Regions from separate parts of the Salirhabdus salicampi genome, predicted to be linked through region 1. Evidence: predicted binding sites of a transcription regulator. Region 1 holds the regulator's gene; the other holds the start of a gene.
What was found. The regulator Rex, encoded in region 1, represses fermentation and respiration genes when NADH is low (regulators of the CRP and FNR family bind a similar motif). The targets are predictions, from matches to a motif close to TTGTGAAATATTTCACAA.
Positions count from the first base shown of each region.

Region 1 (9,092 bases):
TTTACCATCATATTTCACTTCTGTACCTGCATATTTGGAGTATACGACACGGTCGCCTTCTGATACTTCAAGAGCAACCTTTTCTCCATTATCTGTTATGCGCCCTGTTCCAACCGCAACGACTTTGCCCTCCTGTGGCTTTTCCTTCGCGGAGTCAGGAAGTACAATACCGCTTGAAGTTTTTTCCTCTTGCTCTACAACTTCGATGACAACTCGATCACCTAGTGGTTTTAACATACGGACACCCTCCTCAAAATATTTAATATTAAATTTTGTTTATTAGCACTCATCAACAACGAGTGCTAATACCAATTATTATAATAATGAAATCACGTTCATTTTGCAAGTATTATCCATTATTTTTTTTCGTACAAGTTTTACTATATAATGGAACGAGATAATACCCGAATTATTCTTTCCCTTTTATAATATGATTAAACACATATAATCTTAAAAGGAATAATAAAATAGGAGATTAGATTACATTTTGTAAAGGAGTCGTCCCAATTGCCGAAAAGATATTGGTATGTTATTTTAACTTATGTTCTAGCTCAATTCTCCATCATCATTGGTGCACCTTTATTACAAGCTTTAGGTGCCCCTGACAGACTATCAGCAGCAGTATGGTGGAACTTATTTAGTTTTTCAACAGCCTTCATTATTTTGTTACTTTTATTAAAACCTGACATGAGACAAGTTAACGAACGTAACGCAAGTGTTGGTTATGTTTTGAAATGGTCACTTCTCGGAATTGTCATGGCCTTCTTTACGCAATATTTCGTTGCCTTATTTGAAATTTATGTATTAAATATTGATGCTGCGTCAGAAAACACAATAGGTATGATGGAAATTGCACGACAAAGTCCAATTTTCCTTATTGTTTTAGCATTGCTTGCTCCCATATTAGAAGAGCTCGTATTCCGAAAAGTTATTTTTGGAAGTATATATAAAAGGACAAATAGCTTTCTCATCGCTGCGGTCATTTCAGCTTTAATATTCGGAGTACTACATGGTGAGTTCGAACATTTATTACGCTACGCTTCAATGGGAATTGTGTTTGCGTATCTTTATGTAAAGACAAAGCGAATTATTGTTCCAATTGTTGCTCATATGTCTATGAATGGACTAGTTGCTATAGTTCAGTACAATTTATCACCTGAAGATATTGAAAAAATGAGACAACAACTGGAGCAGCTTCAAACTATTTTTATTGGAGGATAATTTCATATGCGTGCATCACCATTGTTTATGGCTGCAATCTATTTCTTTATGGGAGTTGTATTCACTTATATCGCTATCCAAAGTGCGGACGAAACGGTATGGAACTTCACTACAATCGTCCTGACCATTGTAGCAACTTTCGATTTTGCAGTTGGCATTAAACTCGTTAACATACACTTTCGCTTAAAAAATGCGAATAACAAAAAAGAATAGCTTATAAAAAAAGAAACCGAAGGATTTATCATTCGGTTTCTTTTTTCTCTTGTTCTACTGTTCCCTTTAATAGGAATCCAGCAGGGACTGCTAACAATATAACTACTGCGGAAACGATAAAAGCTTCATTAATAGCCTGCAAACTTGCTTCTTCCATCGTTTTATTCTGTAATATTATATAACCACGTCTTAGTTCATAATAAATGGCAAAAAATACAATTCCAAACGAGGATGTAATTTGGCGTAATACGTTATTCATAGCTGATCCTTGTGCTACAAGCTTTTCGGGGATGGAGTTCATGCCTGCTGTCGTCGCAGGCATATTACCTAATCCCATCCCAACTCCACGAATACAATTTAACAACAAAATGTACCAATAAGAGCTCGTTAAATCGACAAATCCTAAAGCTAATGTTGCTATACCCATGATCACTAAACCAGGGGGCACAACTGCACGTGGCCCTTTTAAATCTAATAGTTTTCCCCCTACCGTCATGAACACACCACTTAAAAGTGCAGCAGGTAAAAAGAGTAGCCCAGTCATCGTTAAGCTGAGCCCATACACTTGTTGTATTAATAAAGGTAATAAAAACAAGCCAGAAAATAAACCGATGGAAGCAGCAGATGTGACGATAATTGACATACGATATGTTCGTACTTTAAAGACACGTAATTCTAACAATGGTTGAGGTTGCTTTAATTCATAGAACACGAACGAAATTACAAATAGAATACCAATTACAATTAATGCTATATTACTTGGTGCTGTAATAAGTTCCAAGGTTGACCCTCTGCTTAAGGCAAACAAAATTGATCCTACACCTATCGTCACAAGAATAAAGCCTATGTAATCGAATTTCAGTTCCGGCTTTGCAGGTGTCGGCTTTAAATACTTAGTCGAAAATAACACCCCTACAAGGGCAAACGGAATATTAAATGCAAATAAAAATTGCCATGCGAAAAATTCAGTAATCAATCCTCCAATTGTAGGACCGATTGCGGGAGCAACCATAGCCGCAATACCATAAATGCCAACAGCTAGTCCTCTCTCATTACGAGGGAATGCATGAAAAATGAGCGCCATCGCATTAGGCATCATTAACCCACCAGCAATACCCTGGATAGCACGGGACATGATAATAAAGCTTAAAGATTGAGATAATGCTCCTAGAGTAGAACCAATCATAAATAACATTAACCCATAAATATAAACTTTCTTTTTCCCGAATCGATCACCTACATAGCCAGTAATCGGCATGGTAATCCCCATAGCAACCATGAAGATCGTTAATACCCATCCAACAGAAACTGCATCAGCATTAAATAAATCCATAAAGTAAGGTAAAACAGGATTTAACATACTATTATTTAAAATGACGGTAAACGTCCCAAACAAAACCGATATGACAACTAGCCATTTCGCCGGTATTTTACTCACGGCATTTCCCCCAATTCATGTTCAATGAAATTGCTTCGATACCCGAACTAAATACTACTATAACATAAGATTAATTCACGACGTAAAAAAAAGGCTTACCGCCTTTTTTTTATTCTGCTTCATTATTTTCATACAGTGGATAATGCTTTAAAAAATAGACGAGCGCTTGTAATTCAACTGATAAATCAATGTGGTGAACACGCACATGTTCACGCACTGTAATTCTTGCTGGAGTAAAATTTAATATCCCTTGAATACCAGCTTTCACAAGTCTGTCAGCTATCGGTTGTGCCGCCTGTGCTGGCACAGTTAAAATAGCAACAGATATATCCTCACCAATTTTTTCTTCCAATTGATTAATGTGATATACAGGTACACCACCAATGTTTGTCTCTACTTTTTCAGGTGTAGTATCAAAGGCTATTTCGATCTTTGTATTATTATTTTTTGTAAAGTTGTAGTTAAGAAAGGCTGTCCCTAAGTTTCCTACGCCAATTAACGTTACCTTCGTTACTTCATCTTGACTTAATGTTTCTCGGAAAAACGTTAATAAATGATCCACATTATACCCATATCCTTTTTTCCCTAGTGCTCCGAAGTAGGAAAAATCTCTACGTATCGTAGCAGAATCTACTTTTACCGCTTCACTTAATTCTTTAGAGGATACTCTCGTTTTTCCTTGGTTATATAAATTGTTTATAAAACGATAATATAGTGGTAAACGCTTTGCAGTTGCCTGAGGGATTTTCGTATGTTCAATATTATTCATCTACTGGCTCCTCCTCCTTAACAATCAACAACCTGATATCTATATATGTTAAGTTGCATTGCCGACCATTTATTGCGGAATTCTTCCTTTATTGTATCTTATAAGGTACACTTATTCACGTTGGGGTGAAAATTTTATGATTTTAATGCAATTAAACAATATAAAAAAATATTTTGGTGCTGACCTTATTTTATCGAATATTAAATTAGAAGTACACAGCCGTGATCGATTAGCCATAGTTGGCCGCAATGGTGCAGGAAAATCTACGTTGTTGAAAATTATGTCTGATCAGATGAATTATGATGGTGGCGAAATCTATAAACCGAAAGACGTAACAATAGGGTATCTAGCCCAACATACAGGGCTAGAGTCAAATGCAACAATGTGGGAAGAGTTAGAGTCGATCTTTGCCCACCTGAAGAAAATGGAACAAAAATTACGTAACATGGAATTAAAAATGGCCGATTCATCCTATATGGAAAATGAGGATAAGTATAATCAATTACTAGCTGCCTATGATGAGCTTCAGGATAAGTTCAAACGTGAAGGCGGCTTCCAATATGAAGCAGAGATTAAAAACGTATTAAATGGGTTACAATTTCAAGATTATGATGTTCAAACACCTATTCAAACATTAAGCGGTGGACAAAAAACACGACTTGCCCTTGGTAAGTTACTCCTATCAAAGCCTGATGTTCTAATTTTGGACGAGCCTACAAATCACTTAGATATTGAAACATTACATTGGCTCGAACAATACATTCAAAATTATCCAGGTGCAGTTGTTATTGTCTCCCACGATCGTTATTTTCTTGATAAAACGGTTAACATTGTTTATGAAATCGCGTTTCAAACATCGAAAAAGTATTACGGTAACTACAGTAATTATTTAACATTGAAGGCTGAAGAATACGAACGTCATTTAAAACAGTACGAAAAGCAACAAGCCGAAGTAAAACAGCTTGAGGAATTTATTCAAAAAAATATTGCACGTGATTCGACTTCAAAACGGGCTCAGAGCCGACGCAAACAACTTGAGAAAATGGAGCTTATGGACAGACCTAAACTGGATGATAAATCAGCAAAGTTTTCCTTTTCTGTTGAACGACAAAGTGGAAATGACGTATTAAAAGTCAGGGATTTATCTTTCCATTATCCAAATGAAGAACATCCTATTTTTCAACACGTTGATCTCAACATTAATAAAGGGGATTGTATTGCCCTAATCGGACCAAACGGTGTAGGAAAATCGACAATTCTTAAGACTATTGTTGGAATGTTGAAGCCTAGTGGTGGTCATATTCAGCATGGTACGAATGTTCAAATTGGGTACTATGATCAAGAGCAAACCGAGTTAACGGGTAACAAAACCGTATTACATGAACTTTGGGACGATTACCCAAATAAACCTGAGAAAGAAATTCGAACACTTTTAGGGAACTTCTTATTTTCTGGTGATGACGTACTTAAACCTATATCCACGTTAAGTGGTGGCGAAAAAGCCAGAGTTGTTCTTGCGAAATTAATGTTGAAACATGCAAATTTCTTGATCATGGATGAACCTACAAACCATTTGGACCTTGATAGTAAAGAGGTATTAGAGTCTGCACTAATTGACTTTCCAGGGACAATACTGTTTGTATCCCACGATCGTTACTTTATTAATCGATTAGCTACGACTGTTGTGGAAATGTTACCTACTGGTACGGAAACTTTTTTAGGGGATTATGATTACTATGCTAATAAAAAGCAAGAAGAAAAAGAACGTCAGTTATTAATAGAAGCCGAGCAAAGAACAACTAACGAAAAAGAGAAGCCTGATGGAAAAAATCAGTATCAAATTAATAAAGAACAGCAACGGGAATTGCGGAAGTTAAAGAGAAAAATTGAAACCTTAGAAGAAGAGATTGAACAGTTAGAAGCTCAAATTGAGGCAAACGGAGAAAAGATGAGTTCTCCTGACATTGCTAGTGACGCTAATCGATTAGGTGAAATTGCGAAAGAAAATGATGAGCTAGATTTGAAGCTTGAAAAAAGCTTAGAACAGTGGAGTGCAATACAAGAACAAATAGAAGATCTAGAAAGATAAATCAAAAGCCCTCCTATATAGGAGGGCTTTTTCATATTTATCCACAAAGAAATCCACATATTAACCCTTATAATTTTGGGTTTTTTTAGTGTTATTCACATTATCCACAGGAATAACATCCCTTATCCACAGGTTTTGTGCACAAGTACTAGAGTTGGTATGACAATAATTTAAAATCTTATCCACATTTTTATGATTATATTGTGAATAACTATTTTACCTTTCTGTATCCCTTCTCATTATCCGTAACATTATGCAGTTAAACATCTTTTTACCTTTCAACCAAAAACGACACTGTAATCAGTGCCGTTTTTCCCCTATTTTGATCTCTTAGCATACTTTTCTAAGCTGAGTGATGGATTAGCATTTAGCTCCCATCCTGCATAGTGTCCTTGTTCAAAGGCAACACTTGCAGCTGCCCCTATCATTGCTGCGTTATCAGTACATAACGATAATGGCGGAATAACGAGTTGGACATCTGTGTTAGTAAATTCGTTTTGCAATCTGTTTCGTAAACCTTTGTTTGCCGCAACACCACCAGCAACTAGAAGTTGTTTTACATTATGCTTTCGAGCGGCTTTTACTGTTTTCGAAACAAGTACATCTAAAACACTATCCTGGAAGCTCGCAGCAATATCCTGTTGAGCATAAGTAATCCCTTTTTGTTTGCCATTATGTAATGTATTTAATACTGCTGTTTTTAACCCACTAAAACTAAAATCAAAAGAATCTGGCTCCAACCATGCCCTTGGAAAATCAATATTTGCTTCTCCTTCATGGGCTAAACGATCGATATGAGGCCCTCCCGGGTAGGGTAAGCCTAACGTTTTCGCAACTTTATCATAGGCTTCACCTGCAGCGTCATCCCGGGTTTCCCCAATAATCTCAAAATTCCCATGCTCTCGCATTAAAATGAGTTCTGTATGTCCACCTGATACAACTAAGGACAGAAGGGGAAACTGAAATTCTTCAATCAAACGATTGGCATAAATATGGCCTGCGATATGATGGATACCAATCAAAGGCTTTTGATGTGCAAAAGCTATTGCCTTTGCCGCATTTACCCCTATGAGCAAAGCTCCTACCAGACCTGGGCCCTCTGTTACAGCAACAGCATCAATATCATCCATCGATAGTTGGGCATCCATTAGTGCCTCTTCTAGCGTAATTGTAATCTGTTCAATGTGGTGGCGTGATGCAATTTCAGGTACAACACCACCAAACCGTTTATGGCTTTCTACTTGGGAAGCTACTTGATTCGTTACCATTTCCCGTCCATTTTTAATAATCGCAACAGCTGTTTCATCACAACTTGTTTCTATTGCTAATATATACTGGTTTTTATCGTTTATCATAATTTCACCCACATTACTAAAGCATCTTCATTATTGTCTTGATAATAATTTTTTCGTATACCGGCTGGTTGTAATCCAAATTTCCGATACATCTTTTGGGCTCGAACATTCGATACCCTTACTTCAAGAGATAGTAGCTCAACACCTTGATTTCTAGCCTGTACAAGTACGTACTGAAAGAGTTTCTCTCCTAAACCTTTTCCTCTATAGTTAGGTAATATCGCAATATTTGTTATTTGTGCATTATCAATCACAATCCATAATCCACAGTACCCAACAATTTTCCCACGAAACTCCATGACATAGTAGGATGCGTACATATTGTTGGCAATTTCTTTTTCAAATGCTTGCTTCGTCCATGGGGAGCTGAAAGACAAACGCTCTATTTCAATCACCTCAGCAATGTCTTCCCACCTCATATGACGAATATTCACTTCGCTCATCCTTTTCCCTCATTATCCTTTAACCATTTCGCTTCTGCTTCAGGTAGCCGTAAATAGTTTGGTGCAAATGTATGTATATTTTCACCGTCTCGGTTTGCCCCTATGATTCCTAGTAATGATGCTTTAGGAGTATTCTGGACATCTAAAGGAAAAACAGAATCCGAACCTAATATTGAGGAAATCGTATCTTTATGAATGGAAAGGTGTTGACTTATGAACAACACTTTTCTTTCTTCATGCTTCAACTTCTCAAGCCATTCTGTCATTAATATGTTTTGTTCTCCTAATTTAAGCTGTAATGTATGTCCGTCACTTTCATATAAGCCTGTATAGACTAAACCTCTACGGGCATCAAAGAAAGGACAAATAAGTCCATCATATAAACAGCCATTATATGCTGCAACTTCTAAACTTGATACGCCTACAAGTGGAATTTGTAGTGACCATGCCATTGTTTTGGCTGTTGTAACGCCGATCCTTACACCGGTATAAGACCCAGGACCTTTGGCAACAACAATTTTGTCCAACTCCTTAGGTTTTATGTTTGCTTCCTCCATTGTCCGATGTATCGCAGGCATGAGTCGAACGGAATGATTCTTCTTTATATTTGTCGTAAATTCAGCTATGATTTCATTATCACGTAAAACTGCGACACTCATAACTTGATTTGATGTATCAATTGCTAGTATGTTCATTTTGTTAACTCCTTGCAAATGGTTTGAAACCGACTACCGACTGGTTCTAATGTTATCTTTCTTTGCGCTTCCCCATCATACTCAATCATAACTTTCAAATAGTCACGTGGCAAAAATTCACTTACATTTTGTGGCCACTCTACTACCGTAATCCCATCACTATGAAAATATTCATCAAAGCCAATGTCTTCTACACCATCTTCAAGGCGATACGCATCCATATGATATAAAGGAAGGGAACCTTCATATTCCTTAACAATGGTGAAGGTTGGGCTGTTCACTGTTCTCTTTATGTTTAAGGCCTTCGCTAAACCTTTTGTAAATGTTGTTTTTCCTGCCCCAATATTACCTTCTAATGTAATAACGTCGCCTTCTTTTAACAATCGTCCGAGCTTTTGTGCAAACTGAATTGTTTCATCCGGATTATTTGTTTTCATACTACATGTGCTTTCCATCATATCACCTTTACTTCTTTATATGTGTATAACCTGTTTTTTGTAGTTGTAACTGTTCATCTGCGTCATATAAATACACAACGGGGTCTCTTTTTGACCTCGTTTCAACATAGCCAATTTTACTTACATTTATATTTGCCTTCTTTGCTGCCTGTAAAACATCTTGCCAATCAGCTTGTGCAACTGTACCAATTAACTCGAAGTCTTCTCCGCCGGATAGTACGAACCTTTTCTGCATATTTTTCGGAAGTGCCTTTATATCACCTGTTATTGGTAATTTGTTGTAATCAATATGCATATCAACGTTAGATGCCTCTGCTATTTCATTTGCTTCATTAGCAATACCGTCACTTACATCATTTAAACATAGCCGATTAATTGAAAGCATTTTTAGGGAGAATTCTACACGAGGTG
Region 1 covers NZ_JANBWE010000005.1:799-9,890, reverse strand. The annotation lists gene groES (co-chaperone GroES) at 1-237, opposite strand, end outside; gene NLW78_RS13390 (CPBP family intramembrane glutamic endopeptidase) at 508-1,221, shown strand; gene NLW78_RS13385 (YdiK family protein) at 1,228-1,434, shown strand; gene NLW78_RS13380 (MDR family MFS transporter) at 1,463-2,872, opposite strand; gene NLW78_RS13375 (redox-sensing transcriptional repressor Rex) at 2,982-3,641, opposite strand; gene NLW78_RS13370 (ATP-binding cassette domain-containing protein) at 3,778-5,730, shown strand; gene tsaD (tRNA (adenosine(37)-N6)-threonylcarbamoyltransferase complex transferase subunit TsaD) at 6,048-7,085, opposite strand; gene rimI (ribosomal protein S18-alanine N-acetyltransferase) at 7,082-7,528, opposite strand; gene tsaB (tRNA (adenosine(37)-N6)-threonylcarbamoyltransferase complex dimerization subunit type 1 TsaB) at 7,525-8,223, opposite strand; gene tsaE (tRNA (adenosine(37)-N6)-threonylcarbamoyltransferase complex ATPase subunit type 1 TsaE) at 8,220-8,678, opposite strand; gene thiL (thiamine-phosphate kinase) at 8,689-9,092, opposite strand, start outside.

Region 2 (9,092 bases), on a different contig from region 1:
TTCATAACTACTTTTAATTGTTCCAGTTCCATTACATAATGGTAAATCTCTGCGGAAAACACGCCATCACGGCCTTCTAATCCATAATAATCCATAAACTCGCCAAGGAACTCATCTAATTGTTCCATTAATTCTTCTTTTCGCGGTGTACCGTAAAGCCATTCCTTATATAAGTCATCTTCATAGTTTTCCATCCAATCGATATAAACAAAACGAATGGCTTCATAATCATCAATATAAGGATGATCCATATCATTTGGTGAATGATCATAGTCATCATAACAGTCATCTGAACAAAACAGTACTCCCTCATTATTGACACGTCTTTCTAACCTTGGTTTTTTGCGGCACACTTTACATCTTTTCATAACATCCCCTCCTTATTTTAAAGATACATACGGCATTTTTCTTTTTCTACGATCTCGTTTGTACAAGTCAATACATATCCTTTAAAACTTTGTGAATAAAATGTTAAAATTCCGTGAAATAAGTTTGACATTTTTGTGAACAAATAAGATAATACAATTAAAGAAGGTGATGAAGATGCAAATTTTAAACGCCGTGAAAATTACGGGTGCTACGGTGATTATGATTGGAATGATTTTACTTTTATTCGGTTTAACTGGAAGCGGTTACAGTTTGTTAGTACCAATCGGTATTGGGACCGTTACTGGTGCAGTTTTCATCTTTATAATGGGCGTTTTCCTTGTGGCTTCTGAAGAAGTAGTGAAAAGAAATCAAGAGGCAAAATCAAAGTTATCTTAATGTAAAACGGAAATAAAAAAGAGAGCGTCCAACGACGCTCTCTTTCGTGTTTAATAACCCCAAATTAAAGCTAATAAAGATCCGAAAATCGTTACTAATGCTACGAATACTCCAAAATATACATTAACGTAAATTGGCTTTTTGTCATTTGTTTCTCCAGCATGCATGAATACAGCGAGCTGTACGCCTGCTTGGATAAATGCTGTTACAAGCAGAATCGTTAAGCCCATTTGAAATGACATGTCTAAGAAATAAACGGAAAGAGCTATTACAGTTAATAATAAAGAAAATACATAGCCTAATACTTGTTTATAAGGAAATAGTTCTTTCATAAATTACATCATTCCTTTCAAGTAGACGAAGCTGAAGATGAAAATCCAAACAACGTCTAGGAAGTGCCAGTAAAGCGAAAAGATAAACGATTTATTAGCTGTTTCAGGTGTAAATCCACGTTTTTTAACTTGAAGAATAATAGCTATTCCCCAGAATAAACCGAATGTTACGTGAGCACCGTGGGTACCTAACAATGTAAACAATGCAGCTGAAAAACCACTTGTTTGTAATGTTAAGCCATGATGAACAAACTCAACAAATTCATAAATCTCTACTGCTAAGAACCCAAGACCTAGAAGAAGGGTAAGGATGAAGAAATTAATCATCGCTGTCTTTCTCCCTAGTCTCATTGCGTGTACAACCAATCCAATGGTAAAACTACTTGTTAATAGCAACACCGTTTGGATAATAAGGGTATCTATTACAAAAATGTCACTATCAGTTGGGCCATTTCCAGTACCTCCAAGGAGTGAGAAATACCCCGCAAACAATGTTGCAAACAAAGCTACTTCTGCAGCTAGGAAAATCCAGAAACCTAATATATTAAAGTTGTTTTGATCTGTACTATATTCGAGAGGTTTTGAGTGATCTATTTTCACTTTTTAGCACCTCCTAATTTTTCTTCCGTTCTTTTGATTTCGTCTACAGGGATATGGTATCCATGATCTACCTCAAATGAACGATGCGCCATACATGCGAAAATCCCTAATGTAGCAATGATTGCTGTAATCCACATACTAAATACTAGTGCGAATCCCCATAGGAAGAAGAAACAACACATAATGAATGGAACACCACTGCTGCTTGGCATGTGAATCTCTTTATATTCACCTTTAAATAATTTATGACCTTTTTTCTTCGCATCCCAGAACGCTTCAGAAGAGTTTACTTCTGGAGTAATGGCAAAGTTATATTCTGGAACAGGGCTATGAGTAGCCCACTCTAAAGAACGTGCATCCCATGGATCTGCACTAATGTCTCTTGATGCATAGCGAGTACTGTAGTAAATGTTATATACGATTAACACGAAACCTACAGCAAGCATTAGCGCACCAACAAAGGAAATCATATTCCAAATGCCAAAACCGGTGGCTTCAGAGTACGTGTACATACGACGCGCTTGCCCATCTAAACCAGAAATGAACATCGGGAAGAACGCAACACATACTCCAATTGCGATAAACCAGAAAGATGCTTTACCAAGACGTTCATTTAACAAGAAACCGAACATTTTTGGCCACCAGTAGAACATACCGGCGATTAATGCGAATACAACCCCCGGGATAATGACTAAGTGGAAGTGTGCCACTAAGAACATGGTGTTGTGATACTGGTAGTCAGCACTTGCCATACCAAGCATTACACCCGTTACACCACCGATTGTAAATATCGGAATGAAACCAATAGAATAAAGCATTGGTGTCGTAAAGCGGATTTTTCCTTTCCAAAGGGTGAGCAGCCAGTTAAAGATTTTCACACCTGTTGGAATTGCAATTGCCATTGTAGAAATTGCGAATATACTGTTTACGAGTGCGCCTTGCCCCATCGTAAAGAAATGGTGTACCCATACGACGAAGGATAAAGCGGAAATTGAAACAATAGACACAACCATTGATTTATATCCATATAGGTTACGTCCTGCGAATGTTGGAATAATCTCACTATAAATACCGAAAGCCGGTAGAACTAGAATGTATACTTCAGGGTGTCCCCAAATCCAGAAGAAGTTTGCCCAAAGCATATCCATTCCACCGTTGTTGATTGCGAAAAAGTGTGTTCCAAACAGACGATCCATTGTTCCCATCGCTAGTGCTACAGTTAACACTGGGAAAGCAAATACGATAATCATATTTGTAATGAGTGCAGTCCATGTAAACATTGGCATTTTCATTAATGTCATGCCAGGTGCACGCATTCTTAGGATTGTAACCATAAAGTTAATTCCTGTAATTAAGGTACCAAGTCCTGCGATTTGAATGGAAAGCATATAGTAGTTCGTTCCAACGTGTGGACTATGCTCATTCCCTGCCAGCGGGAAGTAAGATGTCCAACCGGCATCGGCGGAACCACCAACTACGAATGAAATGTTAAAGAGCATTGCACCCATAAAATATAACCAAAAACTTAACGCATTTAATCGTGGAAATGCCACGTCACGAGCCCCGATTTGAAGTGGAGTGACAAAGTTCATTAATGCCATAATGAACGCCATCGCCATAAACAAAATCATTACGACTCCGTGAGTTGTGAATACCTCGTTATATTCTTGTGCGTGTAATAGTGTATTTTCAGGTACAGCAGTTTGAGCACGCATCATAAGTGCATCAACACCGCCGCGGAAAAGCATTAATATTGCAGAAATAAGATACATAATACCGATACGTTTATGGTCTACGGTTGTAAGCCATTCGCTCCATAAGTAACCCCATTTTCTGAAGTACGTTATACCAATCACAACTGCCAACATCGTTAATGCAATGGCAACCATTGAAGCATATATCGTAAATGTAGGGTTTGGAACGGCAAATCGTTCAAAGAACTCCATGTTGTTTTCTCCTTTCAGGAAATATATCACTTTATCATTCTAGTTGTTTGTATTAATGACCACTATCATCATGCGAATCGTGTGAACTGTGGTCTTCATTATGCTCTTCTGAATCTTCACCATGTGAAGCCCCGTGGTGGGTACTTGGTGGTGGCAAGAAATCTAAATGAGTTCCGGTAAAGGTTAATTGACCTAAATGACCAGGTTCTAGTAACTCTTCAAATCTATCTATTGTTATCGGATCAGCGGTAGCATGAACTTCTTCTACCCACTCCTGAAATTCATCTTCCTCCATTGCGGTTACGTTAAAGGTTTGATGAGCAAATCCTTCTCCGTTAAAGTTCGCATTTCGGCCAACATAATCACCTGGGACGGTTGCGGCAACGTGTAAAGTATTGATCATGTTCGCCATTGCGTATTTTTGACCCGCTAACTGCGGAACCCAGAAGCTTGCAATTGAGCCATGTGAAAACAGCTTAAATTCGATTGGTCGATTTGTTGGAATGTATAGATAGTTTACTGTTTCAATATTTTCTTCAGGATAGCTGAAATGCCATTTCCATTCTGAAGAAGAAACATAAATAATTAATGGTTCTTCGTCTTCAAAACCTTTTGGTGTACTTTCTACTTCATACGTGCTCTTTACCGTAATAACGGAAAGAAAAATGACAATGATAATGGGTACACCAACACATATCCCTTCAATTAACTTGCTTCCATGGATATGGGGTGGTTCATAGTCTTCACTTTGATTAGAAGCACGATATTTAATAAGTACATAGATTAATAGTGCAAAAACGACAACGACGATAAAAAGCATCGTCCAAATAGAAATCATTATGACATCTCTAGTCGTTTCAGCCTGTGGCCCTTTTGGATCCAAAACCGTTAACGGTTCACACCCAGTAAGGAAAGTAGCAATCAAGAATATTATCGATAATAAAGCCCACTTTTTCTTCATTATGGTACCCCTTTCTTATGTTGTCGACGTTTCATAGCAATGAACTTTGTCAGTGTCCTTTTTTTGTTTGCTCATATATCTTATAAAAAAACGGTAATCAAAAACAAATGATTGTGAACACTGTCACAAAAAATTCAACAAATTCCTGTCAAGAAATGTTCAAGATTATCAACTGTCATAGATTGTTAACACTATTGGATAATGATGGAAGTTCCTTGAAAACGCTTATGAAAAAAAGAAGCCCCTTTAAAGGACTTCTTCCTGTTCTATCGAGACGGCTAAAGGGTATTTATGTTTTAAATCGGCTCCCCTTTTTCTGTCTCAATAAATCCATTTTGTTTTCGATACGTTGCTTCGTTTCAACCGTCTCATTATCATTAATGGAGATCACTTCTACGTCTTCACCTTTTTGCTTTATAGTTACCCACGTGCCTTCAATAGCTTTTTCCGGTAGTCTGACAGCATCAATAATAATTTCTTTTTCCTTTTGACCAACTAATAAGACAGCATGCTTACCATCCACAATTCGGTCAACCACTGCTTTTTTCATATCCATCCCCTTCTACTTAACACAAGCTAAACCTTGCTCTTTAATATCTCCTAATCGATTCTCACTAATACCTCGTATTCTTGTTAACTGGTCTATGGAACTGAACGACCGCAACGAGATTAAATCATCCGCTCTAGAGTCACCTATATGAATAATTTCGGTTAATCGTTCTTTCGTAGCAGTGTTTACATCAACACAATTAGCCGAAACCTCTTCTTCTTCAGGTGCTTCTTCTTTTTCTGCTGTTGTATCTTTCGATGTTTCCTCTGATGGTTCTGTCGTAATGGTTCCACTTGTTTTCGTTTCTACGGTGTATGTCGTACCATTTGTTTTCACAAGAATGTGACCATGTACATCTGTTCCATATAACTTTATTCCCATCGACCTCACACGATTCACGACTTCATCATGTGGATGTCCATACGAGTTTCCATGGCCAGCAGAGTAAATGGCTACTTCCGGATTAATAGCTTTTAAAAATGCTTCTGTATTCGATGTGCTTGATCCATGATGCCCTAATTGGTAGATATAAGCTTTTAGATCATAATCACGATTTAATATTTCCCGTTCCGTTTCATGCTCCGCATCTCCTGTAAACAAGAAGTTTACATTTCCATACCTTACTTTTACCGCAACAGAACCTTTGTGAAAATTCCCATTAATACTGTATGGACTTACGACATCTAGTTGCGATGAACCAATCGTAAATGTTTCACCAGCCCTCGGTTCATGGTAACTAGCCTCAGACGCTGCAATTGCATCAATGACACGTTCAAAAGTACGTGACGTATGTGCGTCACCACTCATCCATACTTCTTTAACAGGAAAGTTTTGTAGTACTTTATCCATTTGACCTATATGATCAGCGTGGGGATGCGTTCCAATCATTAAATCAATGCTTTGAACACCTACTGAATTAAGGTAAGGAACGACATCACTCGCATTGTACCGTCCGGCATCAATAAGAATGGTAAAATCAGGGCCCAAAATGAGGGTGGAGTCACCTTGCCCAACATCCATATAATGAACGACGAGTTCGCCTGATGGCGGAGGTATCGATAACTCATCATGACTTTTTTCTGTTTTCGGTTCCGCCTCTTTGTTCGTCGAGGACGCCTGATCCTCTGTTTCTTGTTCTTCTTTTATGTTGTCATTAGCATCACTTGAATGTTCATCGTCGGCTAATTTATCTTTTTTCTCTCCTAAGTCTTTCGTTTCTTCGACGATAACCTCTTCATCATTCGCCTTTTTATCTGAAACATCCTCGGTCTTTGTTTCTATCTCGGCAGTTATCCCAATCATTACAAAGCTAAGTACGAGGGTAGACCCGCATATTAAGGACACCCTTTTACGGGTTTTTGTTTTTCCCCACTTTAAAACTGTACGTGGACTAATAAGTCCGACAAACCAAGTGATAATGGAAAGAAAAAACACGATTAGAAAAAAATCATCCAATTTATATCAAAGCTCCTTTTTCATTTTGTCTAATTTGTATGTCATTTACCATCGCGCATAATGAAATGTATTCATTACATATGTTTTCGATAAGATGATTGGAACTTTTTAATGTGTCCATAGTCATCAATACTTCGTTACGATTGTTACACACACCGTATTAGACGGCAATACGATTCTTGCCGTTAAATATTTACTATGATGCCATTTAGTCAAAAACTCTTATGCTATATGGACTCCCAATCTATTAGAGGTACTATGTAATTTCTGCTAACTTTATGTATGCAGATTAGTAGTGCACAACCCTTTTAATGCATTAAAGTAAGCATGCCTGAAATTTCACTAACTCTAAGTAAAAAAAGAAGCCCTTGATCGGGACTTCTCACATGGCCAAGTGAATATATCCTAACATTAGAGATGAAGTTTCGTTCCAATATTTCTTACCTTAGCTTTGTCGTAAATATATCTAGCCACAACAATATCAACGACGGCTAATCCTACTGATTTGAATAATGTAATCTCTCTTTCTGATTCTCTACCCGGATAATCTCCAGCTACAACCTTGCCAAGTTCACTGTAAATATCCGATTCATTGAATAACCCTTCCCTAATTGGGACTTGCAAGTCACCTGTTTCTTCTAACGCCGCATCTTTCGCTTCTACTACAACTTTATTTGCCGACGTCACAGCATTTGAAGGTAATTCTTGCATAGTTGGACGAAAAGAGCCGACTGCATTGACATGCACTCCTGGTTGTAAAGAATCAGAAAACACAGGTGTTAAAGCATTTGTAGCGGTAACGACAATATCTGCTTTCTTTACGGTTTCGTTAGCATCCGATATTACTTCGGTTTGTATTCCATATGTATCAAACACATATCGCGCGAATTCCTCTGCTTTCTTTTTTGTTCGATTATAAAGATAGATTTGTTCAATATTACGAACCGCGAGCACCGCAGCAACTAACCCTTCGGCTTGTGCACCTGTCCCAATTACGCTCAACGTTTTCGCATCTTCTCTTGCTAAATATTTCGTCGCAACACCTGACAATGCACCTGTCCGAACCATTGTCAAATACGAACCTTCCAACATTGCTACGGGTTCACCAGATTCAAAGTCTGATAACATGACAACTCCGTTAATCGCCTTCTTTCCTATTTTTGTATTGTTTGGAGCGACAGATACGACTTTCAATCCTACACTTTTTAACTCTTCTGCTACAGACGGCATCACTAGTGATGTGTTTTGCCCATTGTGAAATGGTAGTGCTGCTCGAATAGGAGTTACTGTACGGTTAGCTGAGAATTCTTTTAATGCTAACGAAGCATTATCAATCACTTCATTCATGTTAACTAATTGTTTTTGTTCCTCTTTACTTATGACAAGCATTGTTCTCCTCCCTTATTAAAAATTCATTTTCAACACTTCGCCCTTTAAAAAAAGGGGTTTAACCATCGTTAAACCCCACACCCTATACCCTTATTCTATTTTATACCATCCCATATTGAAAGCGGTATTTTATTGTTTTGTTGTATATAACGTCTCTTTCTTCTGTCCGCCATCCAATGCTGATGTATCTCCTGGGTCTATTCCAAGGTCCCACGCTTTTAAGACGCGCCGCATAATTTTTCCACTAATTCTCGTTTTCGGTAGTTGCTCAAGTACTTCAATTTCTCTTGGTGCCGCGTGGGCTGCTAATTTTGTTTTGACAAATGCTCTCACATCTTTTAACAGCTCATCACTCGGTTGGTAACCGTTACGTAAAACGATAAAAGCTTTAACAATTTCTCCTCGTAACTCATTAGGTTTGCCGATTACCCCTGCTTCAGCTACAGCTGGATGTTCAATTAATTTACTTTCTACTTCAAATGGCCCAATACGTTCACCAGAAGAGTTAATCATATCATCATTACGGCCTTGGAAGAAAATATAGCCGTCTTCATCTTTATAAGCTAAATCACCTGAAATATACCAACCGTCATATGGAAAATAAGATTGATGTTTTTCCTCATTCTTCCAAATCCCTTTCATAATCGACGGCCAGTTTGCTTTTATTGCTAATTGTCCGACTTCACCTATTGGTAACGGCTCACCTTTATCGTTAAGTATTTCTACTTTTATGCCTGGTAAAGGTCTTCCCATTGAGCCCGGCTTGATGGGCTGTGACGGCAAATTCACAATTAATTGTGCTCCTGTTTCGGTCATCCACCACGTGTCATGTATACGTAATTGTAACGTCCTCTTCCCCCACGTAATCACTTCAGGGTTAAGTGGCTCCCCAACACTTAAAATATGTCGCAACGACGATAAGTCATATTGTTTCTGCAGTTCTTCACCTGCCGACATTAACATACGAAAAGCTGTTGGCGCACTGTACCATACAGAAATCCTCGTTCTTTCAATCAATTCATACCATGCTTCTGCCGCAAATCGCCCTCCATTGACAATAATGGTCGCGCGGTTCAACCAAGGCGCAAACACAC
Region 2 covers NZ_JANBWE010000001.1:708,401-717,492, reverse strand. The annotation lists gene NLW78_RS03720 (hypothetical protein) at 1-368, opposite strand, end outside; gene NLW78_RS03715 (hypothetical protein) at 544-765, shown strand; gene qoxD (cytochrome aa3 quinol oxidase subunit IV) at 816-1,097, opposite strand; gene qoxC (cytochrome aa3 quinol oxidase subunit III) at 1,101-1,697, opposite strand; gene qoxB (cytochrome aa3 quinol oxidase subunit I) at 1,694-3,643, opposite strand; gene qoxA (cytochrome aa3 quinol oxidase subunit II) at 3,696-4,604, opposite strand; gene NLW78_RS03690 (DUF3006 domain-containing protein) at 4,894-5,154, opposite strand; gene NLW78_RS03685 (MBL fold metallo-hydrolase) at 5,167-6,609, opposite strand; gene NLW78_RS03680 (ornithine cyclodeaminase family protein) at 7,021-7,998, opposite strand; gene acsA (acetate--CoA ligase) at 8,128-9,092, opposite strand, start outside.
Region 2: a site for Rex is predicted at 4,716-4,733, ahead of qoxA (cytochrome aa3 quinol oxidase subunit II). Genes of this name have one in related genera too.